4 regions of the Eubacterium ventriosum genome follow, and region 3 is predicted to be linked to each of the others. Evidence: a T-box and tRNA genes for the amino acid it is inferred to sense, from the RefSeq annotation. Region 3 holds a T-box; the other regions hold tRNA genes.
The links. The T-box of region 3 lies ahead of NQ558_RS06660 (valine--tRNA ligase). A T-box ahead of a tRNA ligase gene usually reads a tRNA of that ligase, here a tRNA-Val.

Region 1: it encodes a tRNA-Val, which carries the amino acid that the T-box ahead of NQ558_RS06660 (valine--tRNA ligase) is inferred to sense. The anticodon was not compared.
Region 2: it encodes a tRNA-Val, which carries the amino acid that the T-box ahead of NQ558_RS06660 (valine--tRNA ligase) is inferred to sense. The anticodon was not compared.
Region 4: it encodes a tRNA-Val, which carries the amino acid that the T-box ahead of NQ558_RS06660 (valine--tRNA ligase) is inferred to sense. The anticodon was not compared.

Annotation. Positions count from the first base shown of each region.
Region 1 is NZ_CP102282.1:496,373-502,152, forward strand. It holds gene NQ558_RS02130 (DNA polymerase III subunit) at 1-678, opposite strand, end outside; gene NQ558_RS02135 (nucleoside/nucleotide kinase family protein) at 810-1,400, opposite strand; gene NQ558_RS02140 (aminotransferase class I/II-fold pyridoxal phosphate-dependent enzyme) at 1,413-2,933, opposite strand; gene NQ558_RS02145 (hypothetical protein) at 2,950-3,888, opposite strand; tRNA gene NQ558_RS02150 (tRNA-Phe) at 4,101-4,173, opposite strand; tRNA gene NQ558_RS02155 (tRNA-Met) at 4,180-4,253, opposite strand; tRNA gene NQ558_RS02160 (tRNA-Tyr) at 4,273-4,354, opposite strand; tRNA gene NQ558_RS02165 (tRNA-Thr) at 4,360-4,432, opposite strand; tRNA gene NQ558_RS02170 (tRNA-Val) at 4,471-4,543, opposite strand; tRNA gene NQ558_RS02175 (tRNA-Asp) at 4,625-4,698, opposite strand; rRNA gene NQ558_RS02180 (23S ribosomal RNA) at 4,814-5,780, opposite strand, start outside.
Region 2 is NZ_CP102282.1:182,996-188,775, forward strand. It holds gene NQ558_RS00795 (hypothetical protein) at 3-536, opposite strand; tRNA gene NQ558_RS00800 (tRNA-Arg) at 709-782, opposite strand; tRNA gene NQ558_RS00805 (tRNA-Leu) at 814-897, opposite strand; tRNA gene NQ558_RS00810 (tRNA-Val) at 921-993, opposite strand; tRNA gene NQ558_RS00815 (tRNA-Ile) at 1,118-1,191, opposite strand; tRNA gene NQ558_RS00820 (tRNA-Thr) at 1,201-1,273, opposite strand; tRNA gene NQ558_RS00825 (tRNA-Glu) at 1,289-1,360, opposite strand; tRNA gene NQ558_RS00830 (tRNA-Asn) at 1,450-1,521, opposite strand; rRNA gene NQ558_RS00835 (23S ribosomal RNA) at 1,627-4,517, opposite strand; rRNA gene rrf (5S ribosomal RNA) at 4,842-4,959, opposite strand; rRNA gene NQ558_RS00845 (16S ribosomal RNA) at 5,027-5,780, opposite strand, start outside.
Region 3 is NZ_CP102282.1:1,469,419-1,475,198, reverse strand. It holds gene NQ558_RS06660 (valine--tRNA ligase) at 1-1,314, opposite strand, end outside; T-box leader at 1,488-1,683, opposite strand; gene NQ558_RS06655 (tetratricopeptide repeat protein) at 1,742-2,521, opposite strand; gene NQ558_RS06650 (DUF5716 family protein) at 2,536-3,771, opposite strand; gene NQ558_RS06645 (DUF5717 family protein) at 3,802-5,780, opposite strand, start outside.
Region 4 is NZ_CP102282.1:2,713,137-2,718,916, reverse strand. It holds rRNA gene NQ558_RS12390 (23S ribosomal RNA) at 1-570, shown strand, start outside; tRNA gene NQ558_RS12385 (tRNA-Asn) at 676-747, shown strand; tRNA gene NQ558_RS12380 (tRNA-Glu) at 837-908, shown strand; tRNA gene NQ558_RS12375 (tRNA-Thr) at 924-996, shown strand; tRNA gene NQ558_RS12370 (tRNA-Ile) at 1,006-1,079, shown strand; tRNA gene NQ558_RS12365 (tRNA-Val) at 1,188-1,260, shown strand; tRNA gene NQ558_RS12360 (tRNA-Leu) at 1,284-1,367, shown strand; tRNA gene NQ558_RS12355 (tRNA-Arg) at 1,399-1,472, shown strand; gene NQ558_RS12350 (hypothetical protein) at 1,684-1,896, shown strand; gene NQ558_RS12345 (rhodanese-like domain-containing protein) at 2,270-2,557, shown strand; gene NQ558_RS12340 (THUMP domain-containing class I SAM-dependent RNA methyltransferase) at 2,675-3,835, shown strand; gene NQ558_RS12335 (lectin like domain-containing protein) at 3,825-5,546, shown strand; gene NQ558_RS12330 (XTP/dITP diphosphatase) at 5,564-5,780, shown strand, end outside.

The sequences.
Region 1 (5,780 bases), 970 kb from region 3:
TTTAAATTCTTCAGATGTTGCAAGTTTAATCGCCTTGCCCGGATTTCCATTAGAAAATGTTGCTGCAACTCTTGCTTCATAATCCCCTACACCATACTGTGATGTTAATTGATTCTTTATTATATCTTCCTTTACAGGTCTGATATTTAACATAACACAACGCGATAAAATAGTTTGAAGAAAAGTATCCGCATTTGTAGTTAACAAGATTATAATGGCATATTCAGGTGGTTCTTCAATTGTTTTTAACAATGCATTCTGTGCCTGCACTGTCATCTTTTCACTTTCCGGAACAATATATATCTTATATGGACTGCTATATGGCTTAATGTCAATATCATCATTTATCTGCTCTCTTATTTCATCAACACCAATACCTGATTTTTCGTAGGTAATATACTTAATATCCGGCTGGTTTTTTGAATCCGTCTGCTTACATGACTTGCACTGTCCGCATGCTGTTCCCGGAACGGTAATTCTTTCACCATCTTCATTAATGGCTTTATTAGAATTGTTTCTCTCACACTGCAAAGCCTTGGCAAAATGAATTGCAAGATTCATCTTACCCGATCCTTCTTCCCCATTTATAATGTAGGCGTGAGAAATTTTTCCCATTCTAATAGCATTTTCAAAATGTCTTAATATATGATTTTGTCCCAGAATTCTTTCTGATTCCATCTTCACTCCTAAAAATTAATCTATGGTCATACTAATTTATAATAACATAAATAAATAAAAAAGGCTATGCTTTAGCCATTTCCAGATAAAACATAACCTTAAAAATAATATAATACTTATTTATTTTATTCTTACTTTATTTTTTTTACTATTTCCTGCTCTATTTCTTTTATACACTGATTTAAGTTATTGTTCTCAAACCTTTTCTTTATACCGGCTTTCTCTATTTTTTCTTCTGAGAAATCTTCCTCATCAGCCAGAAATCTTCTGCATAACTCCTTGTACTTTGGCTCACTTTGATTTCTTTCCCTGTTAACAGCCCTTGCCAATCTTTCACCTGTTTCAACCTGTATATATAACGGCACCACAACATCTTCACCATAAAAATCAATCATCTGCTCATATGATTCCAAAGTACCAATATACAAATAATCTCCGTTATTTAAATCTATCTGGCCGTCATCAACTGTAAAATAACTCCATATTCCATACACAGTATTATAATCTCTGCACTCAATAACCTTTTTAGCCTTTTTCAATTCTTCAAGCTTATTTTGGTCAACAAAAAAATATTCCACCCCATTTTTTTCATTAACCCTCATAGGTCTTGTTGTATAACCTACAACAGTTTTTAAATTTAATTGTTTATTTTCTTTTAAGCTTTGGAAAATAGTATCTTTTCCGCTGCAGCTTTTTCCTAACACAAAAAATATCTTTGACATTATTCCTCCAATTTATTTTACAACTTCAATAGTTTTATTTGAATTATCTTTTAAACCGCTAATATTCATATTTGCTTCCAAATACACTTTAATCTGTTCCAATAATTCTTCTGTAATCACTTCACCAGGAACAACCAATGGGATTCCCGGCGGATAAAGAAAAACAAATTCACCTGAAATGCAATCCTTTGAATCAAACAGATTAACTGTATTTTTTTCTTTCAAATCTGTTTCGTATATTGAATACATTCTTTTATTTTTCAGTAACTCTACAGAAATATTTTCATTCTGCTTTTCTTCCAAGGACTTATCTATTTCCTTTAAAGCCTCTGCCAATCTTTCAAGTTCTTTATAATCATCGCATATAGTAGTTATCCCAAGCACATACTTTAGTGAATCCATTTCAACTTCAATATTATACTTGTATCTGAGAATATCCCCTAACTGCTTACCTGTTATTCCACTATTATTTACATTAATAATAAGCTTCGTTACATCTACATCAAAAACATTATTTTGATTTTTTAATTCTTCACATGGTATTGAAATATACTTACACTTATTAACATTTTTTCTGATTTTGTTAATAACATTCAACAATTCATCATATCTTTGTTGACCTTTTTTCTGAATTTCCCTAATACACTTGTCAATGCTACACATTAGCACATATGAAGGACTACTTGTTTCATATATAGACAACATTTCCTGCACTTTTCCTGCATCAATTCTATCGCCCTTTAAATGAAACAAAGCTGTCTGTGTCATTGCCGGCAAAGTCTTATGTGTGCTTTCGATAACTAAATCAGCTCCCAACTTATAAGCCGGAACCGGAAGTTTCTCACTTATTCCAAAATGGGCTCCGTGGGCTTCATCCACAATTAAGACTGTATTATATTTATGGACTACTCTTGCAATTTCCTCTATATCAGATACGATTCCATCATAAGTAGGGGATGTAAGAACAACCGCCTTTACATCTCTATTTTTTTTCAAAATATTTTCTATTTCGCCTTTATTATAACCACCATTTATTCCGTACTTAGCTATATAAGACGGATATACATATTCCACGTCTAAATTACGTAACTTGGCACAATTATAAACTGCCTTGTGACAATTTCTTCCTATGATAATTTTATCTCCTATATTAGTAACTGCACTAATAGCAGCTAAAATTCCACATGAACTTCCATTTACCAAAAACCAAGTTCTGTCCGTCTCAAAAAAATCGGATGCATTTTTCATTGCATCCAATATTATCCCTTTAGGATTGTGTAAATTATCAAATCCATCTATTTCCGTAATATCCACTTTATATGGATCAATTCCATCAAAAAGCCTTTCATTTCTTTTATGCCCCGGCATATGTAATGGATATCTTCCATTTTTACTATATTCAATTAATTCATTGTAAAAACTCTTCTTCTGACAATTGTAGTCTTCATTATTATCTTTATAATTATTTCTACTATTATCTTTATAATTATTTCTACTATTATTGTTATAATTTTTATAACTATTACTTTCCATTACATACTCCCACTAACTATTCGCCAAAGTTAAAAAATGAAATCTGCTTATTTGTATAGTCTCCTCTATTAAATCCTTCAAGAAATACCTCAAGTGAAACAAATTTTTTAATTCCCTTATCACTTATAAAAGGAATATCTATATTAAATATTACATTATTTTTTGTTTCATTATCTTCTCTATTCATAAGCTTCTCAACAACAGTAATTGGAACAGAAAACTCTGCGGTGCATTCCATAAAATTAAGTTCAAAATTAGCTTCAAACTGATTTTCACTTCTATATACACTGTCAATATAAGCTCTATTTATCTCAGATTTGGTAGCTTCCTCTATTACCGGTTTAGTCCACCCATTCTTTCCTAAAATCATTACAGGATAAACATTATTAATAATTCCTATTGCACCTTCAGGAATTATATTCTCCTCGTCTATCTCACGCTCGTAACCCTCCAACAATTCCTGCTTTGTTATGTTATTAATTATATTCTCGCTTAAACCTGACACAAAAGAATCTATCTTTTTCAAAATAGGCTGCATCACTCCTATTCTCTCCAAAGATACCATAAAAATATTGTGCGCCCAGGCATACTCCTGCGCCTCTCTTGAAAAAGCAGTAGCGCTGAAATAACAACCGGTGTAATTATATCTATCGCATATATTTCCCATCTCTCCCTGTATTGCGTAGTTAGTTTCAGAAATATCTGCAATAATTCCTCCAAAATCGCGTACATGCATTAACTCAACCTTATTTTTTGCATAATACTTATACTGAAATATTATTCTTAAAGGAAATATAAAAGCTGTTGGAAGATTTAACTTTCCATAAGAATTAATACCATGGGAACTACTTCTCCCCGGTATATTCTGCTCTACAATATTAATATAATTGCTGTCCTGTAATAATTTTTTAACCTTTTCTTCGAATATTATTTCTCTTGCCTGATGCTCTTTCATTTAATTTATCCTCTTGTAATCTTGTTTTAATTATTTTACTTTTAATTATTTCTATGTGTGCTAGTGCTATAAATTTGTTTTGTAGTTAATTCTATTTATTCCTCCACTCACTGGGTGATATACATATATTTATATTACTATTTTTTATATTAGTAAGCAATTATTTATGGCAAAAAAAAACTAATGGAAAATCCATTAGTAAATAAAAATAATGCCCAGTTCCGGAATCGAACCAGAGACACGAGGATTTTCAGTCCTCTGCTCTACCAACTGAGCTAACTGGGCATTGAGTTGCGGGAATAGGATTTGAACCTATGACCTCCGGGTTATGAGCCCGGCGAGCTTCCAGACTGCTCCACCCCGCGATATTTAATTAAAAAGTAATGGGCAGAGAAGGATTCGAACCTTCGAAGGCAGTGCCAGCAGATTTACAGTCTGTCCCCTTTGGCCACTCGGGAATCTGCCCATTAAAGCCGATGAACGGACTCGAACCGTTAACCTGCTGATTACAAATCAGCTGCTCTGCCAATTGAGCCACATCGGCGTATTCATTTTTATCATTTATACTGTAAGAAGTATAAATGGGACCTACAGGGCTCGAACCTGTGACCCCCTGCTTGTAAGGCAGATGCTCTCCCAGCTGAGCTAAGATCCCAAGAAAAAAATAAAGAGGTTGAGAAAGCTAGCTTGATATGCTTTCGACCTCCTCTGTATAAATTATATATTATACTGATAGCGACCCGGATGGGGTTCGAACCCACGACCTCCGCCGTGACAGGGCGGCGCTCTAACCAGCTGAGCCACCGGGCCATCAAGAGTATTATAACATACTCAGTACTAAATTACAAGTACTTTTTTGATTATACACTCAAAACCACACACTGAAATCCTTCATCCGGGGAGATAACTCCTCTTTCCTTCCTTCATGGATAAGCCCTCGACCTATTAGTATCAGTCAGCTCCATGTGTTACCACACTTCCACCTCTGACCTATCAACCTCGTCGTCTTCAAGGGGTCTTAATTCTTGCGAATGGGATATCTCATCTTGAGGGGGGCTTCACGCTTAGATGCCTTCAGCGTTTATCCCTTCCCGACTTGGCTACCCTGCCATGCACTTGGTAGTGCAACAGGTACACCAGAGGTCAGTCCATCCCGGTCCTCTCGTACTAAGGACAGCTCCTCTCAAATATCCTACGCCCACGCCGGATAGGGACCGAACTGTCTCACGACGTTCTGAACCCAGCTCGCGTACCGCTTTAATGGGCGAACAGCCCAACCCTTGGGACCTACTACAGCCCCAGGATGCGATGAGCCGACATCGAGGTGCCAAACCACTCCGTCGATGTGAACTCTTGGGAGTGATAAGCCTGTTATCCCCAGGGTAGCTTTTATCCGTTGAGCGATGGCAATCCCACTTTATACCACCGGATCACTAAGTCCTACTTTCGTACCTGCTCCACCCGTCGGTGTCACAGTCAAGCTCCCTTCTGCCTTTGCACTCTTCGAATGGTTTCCGACCATTCTGAGGGAACCTTTGAGCGCCTCCGATACCCTTTCGGAGGCGACCGCCCCAGTCAAACTCCCCACCTGACATTGTCCACCAGCCGGATCACGGCTGCATGTTAGAAACCCAATACTGCAAGGGTGGTATCCCAAGGGCGACTCCACACAAACTGGCGTTCATGTCTCCTAGTCTCCCACCTATCCTGTACATGCAATATCGAATCCCAGTATCAAGCTAGAGTAAAGCTCCATGGGGTCTTTCCGTCCTGGCGCAGGTAACCAGCATCTTCACTGGTACTTCAATTTCACCGGATGCATTGTCGAGACAGTGCCCAAATCATTACGCCTTTCGTGCGGGTCGGAACTTACCCGACAAGGAATTTCGCTA
Region 2 (5,780 bases), 1.3 Mb from region 3:
AATTATGCAACATAATAGTACACGTAATGTCCGTCATCTCCTGACCTTCTTACATATACCATATCTCCTTCTTTAATATTATTAAAATCAGTCTTTCTATTTACAATAACATAATCCTGCATCAAAGCTTCATCAGCCTCACAAATAATAAAAAATTTCTGTTGTCTAATAACCGTCAAATCATCAACATAAAGCTTTGTTTTCACTTTCAGTTTAATAATTTGAGTCTTTTTGCTCTTATACTCAAGTCGCTCTTTTATCTTTAATATTACATAAGATAACAAATTAAATCCAACAAAAATTATTGTCGCCACAATATATATCTTCTCATAATATCCCGGATTAGAATGTAACCATGGCGAAATCCTATGCGCAATTATTTGAAAAATAATCCCAATTATAACTAAAACGACGGATACTCCTAAAAACTTCAACCATGTTCTTCTATTTTTAACTTTATAGCCTCTTCTAATTTCCATATCTTCATCTTCTGTTGCAATATGAAAATTCTGTTCTCTAATATATGCCTTATCCATAATTCATACTCCCTTATTTAGCTTAAAATATTAAATAATATAGCATATGAAAATATTTTTCACAACAATGGCGTAATTATTCCCAAAATGTCTGACAGACGGCAGTCCTTTACTTCACACCTTGAATGTTTATTAATAAAAAAAATAACCCCTGATGATCATCAGGGGCAAGTGTGCGTGACAGGATTCGAACCCACGACCTTCTGGTCCGTAGCCAGACGCTCTATCCAACTGAGCTACACGCACATAAGCACCTCTTTTGGAGATGCTTGCTTAATGCCGGCGACCGGAATCGAACCGGTACTGTGTTGCCACAACAGGATTTTAAGTCCTGCGCGTCTGCCAGTTCCGCCACGCCGGCATTGTACTGTTTAATTGTACAAGTGGGACCTACAGGGCTCGAACCTGTGACCCCCTGCTTGTAAGGCAGATGCTCTCCCAGCTGAGCTAAGATCCCATGCTTTAGGTTTGTTTTCTCCCGTCCTCACGGGCTGTGCTGGATTTGTTTTCATCAGGATTTCTCACAACCTTGTTGGTTTCATCCTCCTGATGTCATTGCAATCATGAATAATCACAATAAGTGGACCTGCGGGGACTCGAACCCGGGACCGACCGGTTATGAGCCGGTTGCTCTAACCAACTGAGCTACAGGTCCTCACATGAAAGCCGATGAACGGACTCGAACCGTTAACCTGCTGATTACAAATCAGCTGCTCTGCCAATTGAGCCACATCGGCGTATGAATTTCTTAGTGACTCCAAGGGGATTTGAACCCCTGTTACCGCCGTGAAAGGGCGGTGTCTTAACCGCTTGACCATGGAGCCTTGTTTCTTTTCTCTGTCCCTGTTCTTTTTTTTCCTGTCTTTTCTTTCCTCTTCCCCGTCTTTCGCACCTGTTTTTTAATGCAAAAAAGCTCCCCGAGTAGGGCTCGAACCTACAACCCCTCGGTTAACAGCCGAGTGCTCTACCATTGAGCTATCGAGGATTATTCCTTCAGCCTTCGCTGAAACTGTTATTCTTTTTGATTATACGCTCAAAACCACACACTGAAATCCTTCATCCGGGGAGATAACTCCTCTTTCCTTCCTTCATGGATAAGCCCTCGACCTATTAGTATCAGTCAGCTACATGTGTTACCACACTTCCACCTCTGACCTATCAACCTCGTCGTCTTCAAGGGGTCTTAATTCTTGCGAATGGGATATCTCATCTTGAGGGGGGCTTCACGCTTAGATGCCTTCAGCGTTTATCCCTTCCCGACTTGGCTACCCTGCCATGCACTTGGTAGTGCAACAGGTACACCAGAGGTCAGTCCATCCCGGTCCTCTCGTACTAAGGACAGCTCCTCTCAAATATCCTACGCCCACGCCGGATAGGGACCGAACTGTCTCACGACGTTCTGAACCCAGCTCGCGTACCGCTTTAATGGGCGAACAGCCCAACCCTTGGGACCTACTACAGCCCCAGGATGCGATGAGCCGACATCGAGGTGCCAAACCACTCCGTCGATGTGAACTCTTGGGAGTGATAAGCCTGTTATCCCCAGGGTAGCTTTTATCCGTTGAGCGATGGCAATCCCACTTTATACCACCGGATCACTAAGTCCTACTTTCGTACCTGCTCCACCCGTCGGTGTCACAGTCAAGCTCCCTTCTGCCTTTGCACTCTTCGAATGGTTTCCGACCATTCTGAGGGAACCTTTGAGCGCCTCCGATACCCTTTCGGAGGCGACCGCCCCAGTCAAACTCCCCACCTGACATTGTCCACCAGCCGGATCACGGCTGCATGTTAGAAACCCAATACTGCAAGGGTGGTATCCCAAGGGCGACTCCACACAAACTGGCGTTCATGTCTCCTAGTCTCCCACCTATCCTGTACATGCAATATCGAATCCCAGTATCAAGCTAGAGTAAAGCTCCATGGGGTCTTTCCGTCCTGGCGCAGGTAACCAGCATCTTCACTGGTACTTCAATTTCACCGGATGCATTGTCGAGACAGTGCCCAAATCATTACGCCTTTCGTGCGGGTCGGAACTTACCCGACAAGGAATTTCGCTACCTTAGGACCGTTATAGTTACGGCCGCCGTTTACTGGGGCTTAAGTTCAAGGCTTCGACTCATGTCTAACCTCTCCCCTTAACCTTCCAGCACCGGGCAGGCGTCAGCCCATATACATCACCTTACGGTTTCGCATAGACCTGTGTTTTTGCTAAACAGTTGCTTGGGCCAATTCTCTGCGGCCTACCTTCGTAGGCACCCCTTATCCCGAAGTTACGGGGCCATTTTGCCGAGTTCCTTAACAATGCTTCTTCCGTCGGCCTTAGGATTCTCTCCTCATCCACCTGTGTCGGTTTACGGTACGGGTACAATGTACACAATAGCGGCTTTTCCTGACAGCCAGCTCACCGGCTTCGCTACTTTAATTTCACTCCGCGTCACGTCTTCAAATTGAACAGCGGATTTGCCTGCTGTTCTCCTACCCCGCTTGCACCGGTTTCTCCATTCCCGGCTCCGGCTCTCTGTCTGTGTCCCCACATTTCTGATACATTGCAGTACAGGAATTTCAACCTGTTGTCCATCGACTACGTCTTTCGACCTCGCCTTAGGTCCCGACTTACCCAGGGCAGATCAGCTTTACCCTGGAAACCTTAGATATTCGGCCGTGAGGATTCTCACCTCACTCTCGCTACTCATTCCGGCATTCTCTCTTCTTAACACTCCACTGCTCCTTTCGGTACAGCTTCGTCGCAGTTAAGAATGCTCCTCTACCAATGACATTGTCATTCCTCAGCTTCGGTGTAGTGTTTAGCCCCGGACATTTTCGGCGCAGGACCTCTCGACTAGTGAGCTATTACGCACTCTTTGAATGAATGGCTGCTTCTGAGCCAACATCCTAGTTGTCTTCGAAATCCCACATCCTTTTCCACTTAACACTCACTTTGGGACCTTAGCTGGAGGTCTGGGCTGTTTCCCTTTTGACTACCCAACTTATCTCGTGCAGTCTGACTCCCAATCATCATCTTTACGGCATTCGGAGTTTGATAATCTTCGGTAAGCTTTGACGCCCCCTAGGATATTCAGTGCTCTACCTCCGCAAGACTAAATTGAGGCTAGCCCTAAAGCTATTTCGAGGAGAACCAGCTATCTCCGGGTTCGATTGGAATTTCTCCGCTACCCACACCTCATCACCACCCTTTTCAACGGATGTGTGTTCGGACCTCCATTGCCTTTTACGGCAACTTCATCCTGGACATGGGTAGGTCACCCGGTTTCGGGTCTACTCACACTGACTAACTCGCCCTGTTAAGACTTGGTTTCCCTTCGGCTCCACACCTTTGGTGCTTAACCTTGCCAGTAAGAGTAACTCGCCGGACCGTTCTACAAAAAGTACGCGGTTGAGCATGTAAAGCTCTTCCACAGCTTGTAAACACAGGGTTTCAGGTTCTCTTTCACTCCCCTCCCGGGGTTCTTTTCACCGTTCCTTCACAGTACTATGCGCTATCGGTCACTAAGGAGTATTTAGCCTTGGGGGGTGGTCCCCCCGATTTCCTACAAGGTTCCACGTGTCTCGTAGTACTTCGGATCCCGCTCGCTCCCTTCTGATTTCGAATACGGGGCTTTCACCCTCTGTGGCTGGCTTTCCCAATGCCATTCTTCTATCTTACGGGTCACTTGTTGCGGTCCATAACCCCGGAATGCACGCATCCCGGTTTGGGCTCCTTCCATTTCGCTCGCCGCTACTTTGGAAATCGATTTTTCTTTCTTTTCCTCCGGCTACTTAGATGTTTCAGTTCACCGGGTTCCCCCTGCATGCCTATGTATTCAACATGCAGTGACTGGAGTTCTTCCAGACGGGTTTCCCCATTCAGACATCTGCGGATCAATGGACATTTGCTCCTCCCCGCAGCTTTTCGCAGCTTATCACGTCTTTCTTCGGCTCTTAGTGCCAAGGCATCCACCCTGCGCTCTTATTAGCTTAACCATTACCCTGTTGCATAGCGTTGCAACAGTTGGTCGGTCTGAGTTGTTCTCAGTTTGTAACTTGCGTTACTTGTGTTTACTCTTGAATGATTTCTCATTCTTTCTTCGCATCTTTCGATGCGCCTCGGATGTCTTGAAATTGGCATGTTCGTTTTTATACAAACATTTATTTCTAGATATTTCAGTATGTAGTTTTCAATGTACAATCTTTTATTCTTGTTGACTGTTTTTAATCAGTCATTACATGCTAAAATTTCTTTTAACATCTAATCACTGGTCAAACCAGCATCTATGTAAAACATTCTCATGAATGATTTCTTTTTAAATCCGGCAGCCACCTGCTCTCCCATGCCGTCTCCAGCATAGTACCATGGGCCGCTTGGGTCTTAACCATCGTGTTCGGGATGTGGACGGGTGTTTCCCCCAGGCGCATCGCCACCGGAAGTTTCTTTGTTCCTTTTAGGAACATTCATAATTGAACAGCATCATTCCTTACTTCTTCTTCCTTAGAAAGGAGGTGATCCAGCCGCACCTTCCGATACGGCTACCTTGTTACGACTTCACCCCAGTTATCGGCTCCACCTTCGGCAGCTCCCTCCTTACGGTTGGGTCACTGACTTCGGGCATATCCAACTCCCATGGTGTGACGGGCGGTGTGTACAAGACCCGGGAACGTATTCACCGCGACATTCTGATTCGCGATTACTAGCGATTCCAGCTTCATGTAGTCGAGTTGCAGACTACAATCCGAACTGAGACGTTATTTTTGAGATTTGCTTACCCTCACGGGGTCGCTTCCCTTTGTTTACGCCATTGTAGCACGTGTGTAGCCCTGCTCGTAAGGGGCATGATGATTTGACGTCATCCCCGCCTTCCTCCAGGTTATCCCTGGCAGTCTCTCTAGAGTGCCCAGCCGTACTGCTGGCTACTAAAGACAAGGGTTGCGCTCGTTGCGGGACTTAACCCAACATCTCACGACACGAGCTGACGACAACCATGCACCACCTGTCTCCACTGTTCCGAAGAAAGGGTCACATTACTGACCTGTCAGTGGGATGTCAAGAGCAGGTAAGGTTCTTCGCGTTGCTTCGAATTAAACCACATGCTCCACCGCTTGTGCGGGTCCCCGTCAATTCCTTTGAGTTTCATTCTTGCGAACGTACTCCCCAGGTGGAATACTTAATGCGTTTGCTTCGGCACCGAGGAACTATTGTCCCCCGACACCTAGTATTCATCGTTTACGGCGTGGACTACCAGGGTATCT
Region 3 (5,780 bases):
ACCACACTTAGGACATACTGCATGATCTTCTTTTGTAACAACCATTTCCCCACAATCATCACAATAGAATGCAGGAATCCTGTGTCCCCACCATAACTGACGTGAAATACACCAGTCACGGATGTTTTCTAACCAATGGAAATATGTTTTGTCAAAATGAGGTGGTACAAACTTAGTGTCACCATTTTTAACAGCTTCAATTGCAGGTTTTGCAATTTCTTCCATCTTTACAAACCACTGTTTTGATACTCTAGGTTCGATTGTAGTATGACATCTGTAACATGTACCTACATTATGTTCATGGTCTTCAATCTTTACAAGGTATCCTTCTTTATCTAAATCTTCAACGATTGCTTTTCTTGCTTCATATCTGTCCATACCTGCATACTTAGGATAATCATCAACAATCTTAGCATCATCTGTTAGTACATTAATAACAGGTAAGTTATGACGAAGTCCAACTTCAAAATCGTTAGGATCATGTGCAGGTGTAATCTTAACAACACCTGTACCAAAGTCAATACCTACATAATCATCTGCCACAATAGGAATCTCTCTTCCAACTAAAGGAAGTGTAAGAGTCTTTCCCACTAAGTCTTTATATCTGTCATCATTTGGGTTAACTGCTACTGCTGTATCACCAAGTAATGTTTCAGGTCTTGTTGTTGCAAGCTGAATATATCCTGAACCATCTGTTAAAGGATATCTTAAATGCCAGAACTTGCCTGCCTGATCTTCATATTCAACTTCTGCATCTGAAATAGATGTAAGACAATGAGGACACCAGTTAATGATTCTTTCACCACGGTAAATCTGTCCCTTGTTGTATAAGTTTACAAATACTTCCTTAACTGCCTTTGAACAGCCTTCATCCATTGTAAATCTTTCTCTATCCCAGTCACATGAAGAACCTATCTTCTTAAGCTGTGAAACAATACGACCACCGTACTGTGCTTTCCACTGCCAAGCTCTGTCTAAGAATTTCTCTCTTCCTAAATCTTCTTTTGTAATGCCTTCTTCACGCATTTTTTCTACAATCTTGGCTTCTGTAGCAATTGATGCATGGTCAGTTCCAGGAAGCCATAAAGCTTCGTAACCCTGCATTCTCTTAAAACGTGTAAGAATGTCCTGCATTGTATTATCAAGGGCATGTCCCATATGAAGCTGTCCTGTAATATTTGGAGGTGGCATAACAATTGTAAAAGGTTTCTTACTTCTATCTACTTCTGCGTGGAAGTATTTCTTTTCCTGCCACTTACTGTACAATCTGTCTTCAATCTCTGCCGGATTGTAATTCTTTTCAATCTCTTTCATCTTTCTTCTCCAATCGTAACCGTTTTCATAGGATATGTTATTAACATATTAAGTCCTATTTTTTAATTTATTAACATTTCTTAATACGCACCGGATTTTCGTTAACAAATACGAAAGTCGTGCTCTCCTTTGCAGTATCAGCACGACTTTCTTATGTATAATGCCGGTACCGCATAAAGGGCGATTGCTCGCGGTACCACCTTTATCTTTCACTTATCATATCCTGTAACGGGGACGAACCGTAGACAACTACTCAATTCATCATCTCTGCTCCAAAACTACCTTCACAGACACTGCTTTAAGAGGCTTCCACCGTCCCTCTCTCTCTTTAAAAGGTTATCTGCTACTCCTTTTCTTCTACGCATTTCCATATATGAACTAATAATAATGATTTTAAATTGGTTTGTCAACTATGTTCACAAAACATTTAACTGTTTATTTCTACAATATATTCTTTCTTGCACTGCTGCATATATTGATCTTCCTGTTTTTTGTTCCAACCTGTTTTAATTTCAGCATTAAGCTTAATTATTTCTGTCTTAATTCTGTTGATAACAGTGTCAGAAACACCATATTTGTCCTTATCCATTTTTAGTCGCTTCTCATTATCAGTAATAAGGTCGCACATTATTATTGATTCCAAAGACTCTGCCGAAGCATTAAGCCTGTAAGCACATCTAAAAGCTGTTGCAGCCTGGTCGTATTCAAACAATCTTGCGTAAGCCACACCAAGATTGTTATAAACATCACCATAAAATCTTTCAGGCAAATCAGTATTAATGGACTTACTTAAAATACTATTATAGTAATTAATTGCCATATTATACTTGTCTGTTTCCATCAAAATATCTGCCTTAGCCTTAATTCTTTCTGCTGCTGTTTTTGAACTAAGCATAACAAGATGGTTTTCTAATTTTTCTGCTTCACGCTCAGTATAGTAACCGGCGTTTTTTATAAGAAAAGAAATCTTTTCTCCCAAAGCTCCTTTGTTGGCATTAATCTGTCTTATACCTGATGCAATGTGAGGTTGCTTAAGTTCGTTTTCAATATAATCAATTAAGCCTTCACTGAAAAACTGGTCATCAATTAAATAAAGGTAATTAAATAAGTAATAACTTAATTCTTCTATAGAATATATATTCTTGTTAATTTCTTTAATATAATAAGGCTTTTCCGTATGCATTGTACATAATGTTATGTCATTCATATTCATTTACTCCTTTAGCCAATCTCTATTTCCTTTGTAACTGACATTCCCGATGATTTAAAGAACTCTCCAAAACCTAAATCCGTAATTGTAATCTGGAATTTGTTTTCTGATAAATATTTAAAATCAACACTGATTCTTGTTGTTTTCGGTGGTCTTTTTGGAAATTCCGTCAAATCAATTCTAAACTCTTCTGTTGTATGTTTCATAATATTATGAATTTCAAAAACAGCTTCTGTAGGTTCTTCCATTATACATTCTGTTTTTGATTTTGCCTGATACCAATAATCACCAATATCTGACAATGTTACCATACTGTCTCTTTCTTTGTGTTTAACAGACATTGTAACTCTTACTCTTGTTCTGCCCTTACATGAAATAATGTAATCCTTAAGGGTTTTCATATAAAAGAACTCTTTTGCCGCATAAGCTGCACCTTTTACAATTAAGTTATTTCCCTTAAAAACTCTTCTGTTTCTGCATATAGTCTGTAAAGTTTTCGCCCAGCCTTCTGCATAAAAACCTTCACCTGACAAAAACACACCTGATACAACATTTTTCTTAAGCTGGTCTTCCATATAATCTGCCACAATTTCATCTGCCATATCCATGTTATTCTTTACCGAATCATATGTCATCCTGTCATTTAAGTCTTCAACTGTAACATCTGCCACATGAACCTGCTTGCCTTTTATAACATTAAGCTTTCTGCAGGAAAAATCATTTCTGTCAAAATTAAGGAAGTAAACCTGATTAATCCAAATATCTTTTCCCTGATTTAAAACATAATATACAAAACTTTCTGAATGACTTATTATCTTAATATCATTTGCATTGTAACCTAAATTAGTAAAAGAGGTTGTAATTAATTCAATCATTTCCGGTGTAACTTCATTTAAAGTTACAAGAACATTTTTGATTAATTTGCCATTGCTGTAATTTACTGCAACCTTTAGCAGATATGACATATACGTTGTAATAATCTGTTTTGTTAAATCTTCCCCATAGTTCTGCTTTAAAATCTCCGGCAATTTTCTATATTCAGTGCTATTATTTAATCTGCTTTTGTTAACAGCCTCGTCACCTGCTGACCATTCATTTAATTCGCTGTTATAACATACAACAGACGGTATCAAAAAATTATCTTCTGTTCCTATACTAATGGATCTTGGATTAATTTCATCATCCAACACAGCCATTTGCGTAAAGTCTATGGAAAAATCGATTCCCAATATTATTCCTTTTCCCAAAGTTTCATCCTCCTATATTGTCTGCCCTGATTACAATAATCTAAATAATTTTCTTCCTGCTTCCTTGCAAAGTTCGTAAGTCTGCATCATATCTCTTGCTGCATCATCCTCGCCTAAAGCCTTGCAAATCATCATACTGTTAATTATTCCAAAACGGCTTTCGTCGTTGTAAGCATTCTTCTCTGATATTCTCACTGAATAGTTATCAACAACCTTACCTTCCGGATATTCATTAGAATACTCCTTTATACTGTAATCTATTTCCTCACCGTAGAACATTATTACTTCTTTTGAGAAAATTCCCGGATAAATGCTTCCCATTTCTTCTGTAACTTTTCCGGTTTTTCCTTCCTGATTTTTAATCTCATAAGTAATATCAACTCTATGTTTCGGATTAGTTCTAAAATCTATAATTGTCTTATCTAAAAGATTAAACGGAATCTTGTACCATTTATTAAACTTCTTATAAAATTCAAAATTAACATTGCTCTTAACTAAAGTATCAATTAAGTTCTTTGTTATTTTAATTTGATTTTCAGTAAGCTTATCTTTCTGTGACATTACTTCCACAAAAGCGATTTTTGTAATTAATGTTACATCAAATCCGTTTTCCAATTCCTGTTCGACTATTTCCCATACTCTTTCAGGACATTGAACTTTTTTAATAAAATAATTATAAGAAACATATGTGTAAAATGCCCTTCTTATAACTGAAGATGTTGGTCCCTTAATGTATTCTTCATATATTTCATAAATAGACTTATCAACACTGCCTTCAAAAATAAGCTGTACCAACAACTTTTCAGCCAATGTATTATCATTAATATTTCTTGACTGAACCGCCAAAAACATCTGATATAATTCAAGGGAACCTGAATCATAATACTTGCCTAAGAACTTAAGAACATTCTCATCCCTGCAACCATTTCTGAAAGATTCGGCACACATCTCTATAAGAATTTCGTTTTTGTCAAACTCAGGCTCTTTAACCAATTCCACACAAAGTTTTTCAAGCAAGCTTACCTTTATACTTTCATAACCATACTTGGCAATATGTGGATAAACCATTTCCATAAGATTTCTTTCTATTAAAATCTCCATTATCTTCTTTCGGGAAACTTTGGATAACTCTGCCAGATTAAACTGCATAATATAAATGTCCATTTCTCCCAAATCGTAGCCTTTGTAATAATAATCCACAATAAATTCCTTTAGTGAATTACGATATTGCTTTGATAATTCAGGAATTTCCACTGTTTCCTTTAATTCCTGAACCTTACCTTTGTACATATTAGGATGTTCAAGAATCTTTTCTGTTTCCACAAGCTTAGTAAGATTACTGCTTCCTTTTTTTGTAATTGGAGCTTCAATTTTTAAATGTTTTATCTGATAGTCAGACTCCCAAATAAATCTGCCCTTGTTATCCATAAATAAAATAACAGGATTCTTTGTATATAATCTTACGTAAGCCACTCCGTTATTCACAGTTGATGTAATAATATTTTCTGTTTCTTTATGACGTACAACAACTGTTTTTATTTTTTCATTTTTTACTGTTATCTTGTAAGTATTAAGAACCTGTGGCATTGCCTGCTGCATATTACCTACAAGAAAATCATCTGTTATTAACTTAGAGTAAATCAGTCTTAAATGGTCATTGTTGTTGCCTTTAAGTAATTGTTCTGTTGCATATTTTTCCACGCCGTCACGGAATTTTAAATATTCATCCTCTAACATACTAATGTTAGTTAACAGATTTGCGTAAAAATAATCTTTGTTATACATTAAAGTATCTGTTCCGTAAGAAAAATACTTATATGCTGACTTCTCCAATGGCTTATAATTAGAAGTATTAATTGTATAAATATAATATTCATACAAATTAGTAATTCTAAGTTCTTCCCTGACACCTTCTGTAAGCCACTTGGAATAGCTGTGGTCCAACTTATTGCCATTAATAATCATTGTACATATACATGTAAGAACCTCTTCTTCCTTAGTCTGCTCAT
Region 4 (5,780 bases), 1.2 Mb from region 3:
AAGGCAGAAGGGAGCTTGACTGTGACACCGACGGGTGGAGCAGGTACGAAAGTAGGACTTAGTGATCCGGTGGTATAAAGTGGGATTGCCATCGCTCAACGGATAAAAGCTACCCTGGGGATAACAGGCTTATCACTCCCAAGAGTTCACATCGACGGAGTGGTTTGGCACCTCGATGTCGGCTCATCGCATCCTGGGGCTGTAGTAGGTCCCAAGGGTTGGGCTGTTCGCCCATTAAAGCGGTACGCGAGCTGGGTTCAGAACGTCGTGAGACAGTTCGGTCCCTATCCGGCGTGGGCGTAGGATATTTGAGAGGAGCTGTCCTTAGTACGAGAGGACCGGGATGGACTGACCTCTGGTGTACCTGTTGCACTACCAAGTGCATGGCAGGGTAGCCAAGTCGGGAAGGGATAAACGCTGAAGGCATCTAAGCGTGAAGCCCCCCTCAAGATGAGATATCCCATTCGCAAGAATTAAGACCCCTTGAAGACGACGAGGTTGATAGGTCAGAGGTGGAAGTGTGGTAACACATGTAGCTGACTGATACTAATAGGTCGAGGGCTTATCCATGAAGGAAGGAAAGAGGAGTTATCTCCCCGGATGAAGGATTTCAGTGTGTGGTTTTGAGCGTATAATCAAAAAGAATAACAGTTTCAGCGAAGGCTGAAGGAATAATCCTCGATAGCTCAATGGTAGAGCACTCGGCTGTTAACCGAGGGGTTGTAGGTTCGAGCCCTACTCGGGGAGCTTTTTTGCATTAAAAAACAGGTGCGAAAGACGGGGAAGAGGAAAGAAAAGACAGGAAAAAAAAGAACAGGGACAGAGAAAAGAAACAAGGCTCCATGGTCAAGCGGTTAAGACACCGCCCTTTCACGGCGGTAACAGGGGTTCAAATCCCCTTGGAGTCACTAAGAAATTCATACGCCGATGTGGCTCAATTGGCAGAGCAGCTGATTTGTAATCAGCAGGTTAACGGTTCGAGTCCGTTCATCGGCTTTCATGTGAGGACCTGTAGCTCAGTTGGTTAGAGCAACCGGCTCATAACCGGTCGGTCCCGGGTTCGAGTCCCCGCAGGTCCACTTATTGTGATTATCGAAAGTCACAATCATACAGGGACAGAAGTCCCAAAGAGAGAAGAACAAATCCAGCACAGCCCGTGAGGACGGAAGAAAACAAACCTAAAGCATGGGATCTTAGCTCAGCTGGGAGAGCATCTGCCTTACAAGCAGGGGGTCACAGGTTCGAGCCCTGTAGGTCCCACTTGTACAATTAAACAGTACAATGCCGGCGTGGCGGAACTGGCAGACGCGCAGGACTTAAAATCCTGTTGTGGCAACACAGTACCGGTTCGATTCCGGTCGCCGGCATTAAGAAAGCATCTCCAAAAGAGGTGCTTATGTGCGTGTAGCTCAGTTGGATAGAGCGTCTGGCTACGGACCAGAAGGTCGTGGGTTCGAATCCTGTCACGCACACTTGCCCCTGATTAATATCAGGGGTTATTTTTTATTAATAATATTAAACTTATACTAGCTATAAGATCTTATTTTCTATTAACAATAAGATTTAATTTTAAAAAGAAGATTTCATTGTTGTTAACAATAAGATTTAATTATTTTTAAATGAATAATTTTGATTTTATTTTGCATAATACTTATGTGACAAATAATTAATCAGGAGGCAAATATGTCAAACAATTATTCAAAATCAAAAAACTATGAGTCAGATTATTCAAAGTCAAAGAATTGCAAGGATAGTGCTTATGATGAAAGTCATTTAAAAAACAGTAATTCTAAAACAGGTCAGGCAAAGAATAAATCTTCAGAAAACAGTTATTCAAAGAATAGTTACAAAAATGGCTATAAGAATAGTTACAAAAATGAAGATTCAGATGAATAAAAAAATCATTTGGTTTTCGAAAAAATTTAGAAAAATTGTATACAGTTAAATAAGAGGGTTGTGGCATTTGCTTAGTTTTTTATTTATTTAAGAAAACATAACAATGCTACAGCTCTTTTTCTTACAAAATTTAATCTGAAAATATTTTTCAGATTTATAATAATATGTATAAGTATAATCTTTATCATTTGCGACTTTAATCTTTATGATTTTAAGACTTTAATATTTATAATTTTTATTGTTAATAGGAACAATATTTTTATTAATAACATATGTAATAATAAATAAAAAATTTTAATAATAAGTAGTAAGTATAATTAAAAAAAGTAAGTAGAATATGTGGTATATATAGTGAGAATTGTGTGGAGGAAAGATGAAAAAATTTGATATGATATCTCTTGAAGAGGCAGGGAAAATGGCAATTGAAGAAGATTGTATTGTTGTGGATTTAAGGGGACGAAAAGATTATGATGTTTCTCATATTGAAAATGCAATTAATTTGCCGAATGCATCATTAAAAGAGATTGAAGAGTTTGACAAGAAAGATAAAATATGGATTTTATATTGCAAGAGAGGTAGTTTAAGTTTCAAGTTAGCTAATGAGATGAACAAAGTAGGATATAAAGTTAAGGCAGTAGTGGGAGGTTTTAAAAAAATATAATATAAGATTAAATAAAAGTATGATACAAGTATAAAGTTGACATTGTTTTTAGTTGCTATTATCATATCTAGTATGAATATAGATGAAAGGGATGCAGTAATGCATATTTAATAAATAATGGATAAATTTAAAATAGTTACACCATGTCATTTTGGTGTTGAATCAGTTTTGAAAAGAGAGATTACAGATTTAGGATATGATATTGTTCAAGTTGAAGACGGAAGAGTTACTTTCGAGGGAGATGCATTGGCAGTTTGTAGGGCAAATGTTTTTCTTAGAACGGCAGAAAGAGTAATGATTCAAGTTGGAAGAGTCAAGGCAACTACATATGATCAGCTTTTTGAGGCTGTTAAGGCATTGGATTGGCAGGAGTTTATACCTGTTGATGGAAAGTTTTGGGTAAAAAAAGCAGGGACAGTTAAGAGTAAGCTTTTCAGCCCTTCTGACATTCAGAGAATAGTTAAGAAAGCTATTGTTGAAAAATTAAAAATGGAATATCACGAAAGCTGGTTTGCTGAGGATGGAGCAGAGTATCCCATAAGAGTATTTTTCTATAAAGATGAGGCTATTATAGCACTGGATACGTCTGGAGAATCACTTCATAAAAGAGGATACAGAAAGAATACGTCTAAAGCACCCATTTCTGAGACTTTGGCGGCGGCTTTAATAATGCTTACTCCATGGAATAAGGACAGAATACTTGTTGATCCTTTCTGTGGATGTGGAACTTTTCCTATTGAGGCGGCTATGATTGCAGCAAATATTGCTCCGGGAATGAATAGAGAATTTACCGCTGAAAATTGGACTAATTTTATTGATAAAAAACTTTGGTACAAGGCTGTAAATGAAGCTTATGACATAATGAATGAAGATGTTGACACTGATATTCAGGGATATGATATTGATCCTGAAATGGTTGAATTTGCAAGAAAAAATGCACAGCTTGCAGGAGTTGATCATTTGATTCATTTTCAGGCAAGACCGGTTAGCAAATTAAGTCATAGTAAAAAGTATGGATTTATTATAACAAATCCTCCATATGGCGAAAGACTAGAAGAAAAGAAGGCTTTAGTGCCTTTGTATACTGAAATTGGAAAGAGATATAAGGCGTTAGATAGTTGGTCTGCGTTTATTATTACATCTTACGAAGATGCTGAAAAAGATATGGGAATTAAGGCAACGAAGAACCGTAAGATTTATAACGGAATGATTAAAACATATTTCTATCAGTTTATGGGGCCAAAACCACCGAAAAAGGGAAAAGTAAATGAAAAATAAAAAAATAGTTATTTTATGCATCCCAATAATTGTTGCGGTTCTTATTTTGGCAGGCTTTACTATGGTATTTTCAAAGGAAAATATTCAAAAAAATGTTGACGGGGTAAAATTTGACAAAAAATGGAACCGCATAATGGCAAGGGAAATTAACAAAAATAAAATAAATTTAAAAGTAGACGGAAGAACTATTGAATGTAATGGGGAAACTCCATATATGACTAATAAGATGGAGCTTATGATTCCGATTAGCGTTATAAGTGATGCATTTAATTGCGCTAAAAACGTTTATAACGGGAAAGAAATTCTTATTGAAAAAGGTAGTAACAAAGCTACTTTATATTTTGGTAAGCAGAATATTAAATTTAATGAAAATAATTACAAAATAAGTAATGGAGCGAAGAAGATAAACGATTCCATTTATGTTTCAGCAAAGGTTTTTAGCAAATATTTGAATTATAGTTATAAGTGGAACAGCAAAAGTAATACGGCAAGTTTTACGAATACAGCAACGGGAAATTCATATTTGCCGAAGAGATATAGTTATGTTGAAAATAATAAGATTGTAAAAATAAAAAACCAGGGAAAATACGGAACATGTTGGGCTTTTGCTACACTTACAGCACTGGAAACATCACTTATGCCGGAACAGAAATTTGATTTTTCTGAGGACAATATGATTTATAATAATGCCCTTTCTGATGATATTCAGGATGGTGGCGAGTACATACGTGCTATGGCATATTTGATGTCATGGAAAGGTCCTGTGTTGGAGAAAGATGATCCATATGGAGATGGAAAAACAAATAAAAATCTTAAGTCTGTGAAACATGTTCAGGAAGCAGAGATTGTTCCATATAAAGATTATGAACAAATAAAAGAAATGGTCTTTAAATATGGTGGAGTCGAAAGCTCAATGTATATGTCAATGAGTGATGCAGACGGCAGTTCAATGTATTATAATAAAAAATATAATGCTTATTGCTACAAGGGAGATAATAAGCCTAATCATGATGTTGTAATTGTTGGTTGGGATGACGATTTTTCAAAGGACTATTTTAACGACAAAACTATTAAAGGCAATGGAGCTTTTATTTGTGTAAACAGTTGGGGAGAAAGTTTTGGAGATAAGGGAATTTTCTATATTTCATATTATGATGACAGAATCGGAAGCAACAATGTGTGCTATACAAAGGTAGAAGACACTAATAATTACGACAATATTTATCAAAGCGATTTGTGTGGCTTTACCGGAAGTATGGGGTTTGAGGGCAGTTCAAGTGTTTATTTTGCCAATGTTTACCAGGGCAAAAATAATGAAAAACTTGACGCTGTAGGATTCTATGCAACAAGTACAGATTTGAAATATGAAGTTTTTATTTGTGAAAATTTTGAAAGTCAGGAGTCATTAAATAATAGAAATCATATGGCAGCATCAGGCACAATAAAAAATCAGGGATATTATACAATTAATCTTGATAAGGAGTATAATATCTCAAAGAAAAAGAAATTTGCCGTTATAGTGAAGGTAAGTAAGGATAAAAGTGAAAAGTTTTACAAGCTTATACCAGTGGAAATGGAAAGCAAAGAAATGGCCGTAAAAATAGACTTATCAGATGGAGAAGGGTATTTTAGCTCTCAAGGATATAGCTGGCAGTCGGCCGAGAAACAGCAATGTAATATTTGTCTTAAGGCATATACTAAGAATAAATAATATGAAAGAGGTACACAATGAAAAAAATAATATTTGCAACAACTAATCAGGGAAAAGTTAGAGAAGTAAAAATGATGATGGAAGATTTCGGAGTTGATTTTGTAACAATGAAGGATGCCGGAATTGATATTGATATAGTGGAAGATGGAAAAACTTTTGAAGAAAATGCCATTATTAAGGCAAAAACAATAATGGAAGCTACAGGTGAAATAGCTTTGGCAGATGATTCAGGGT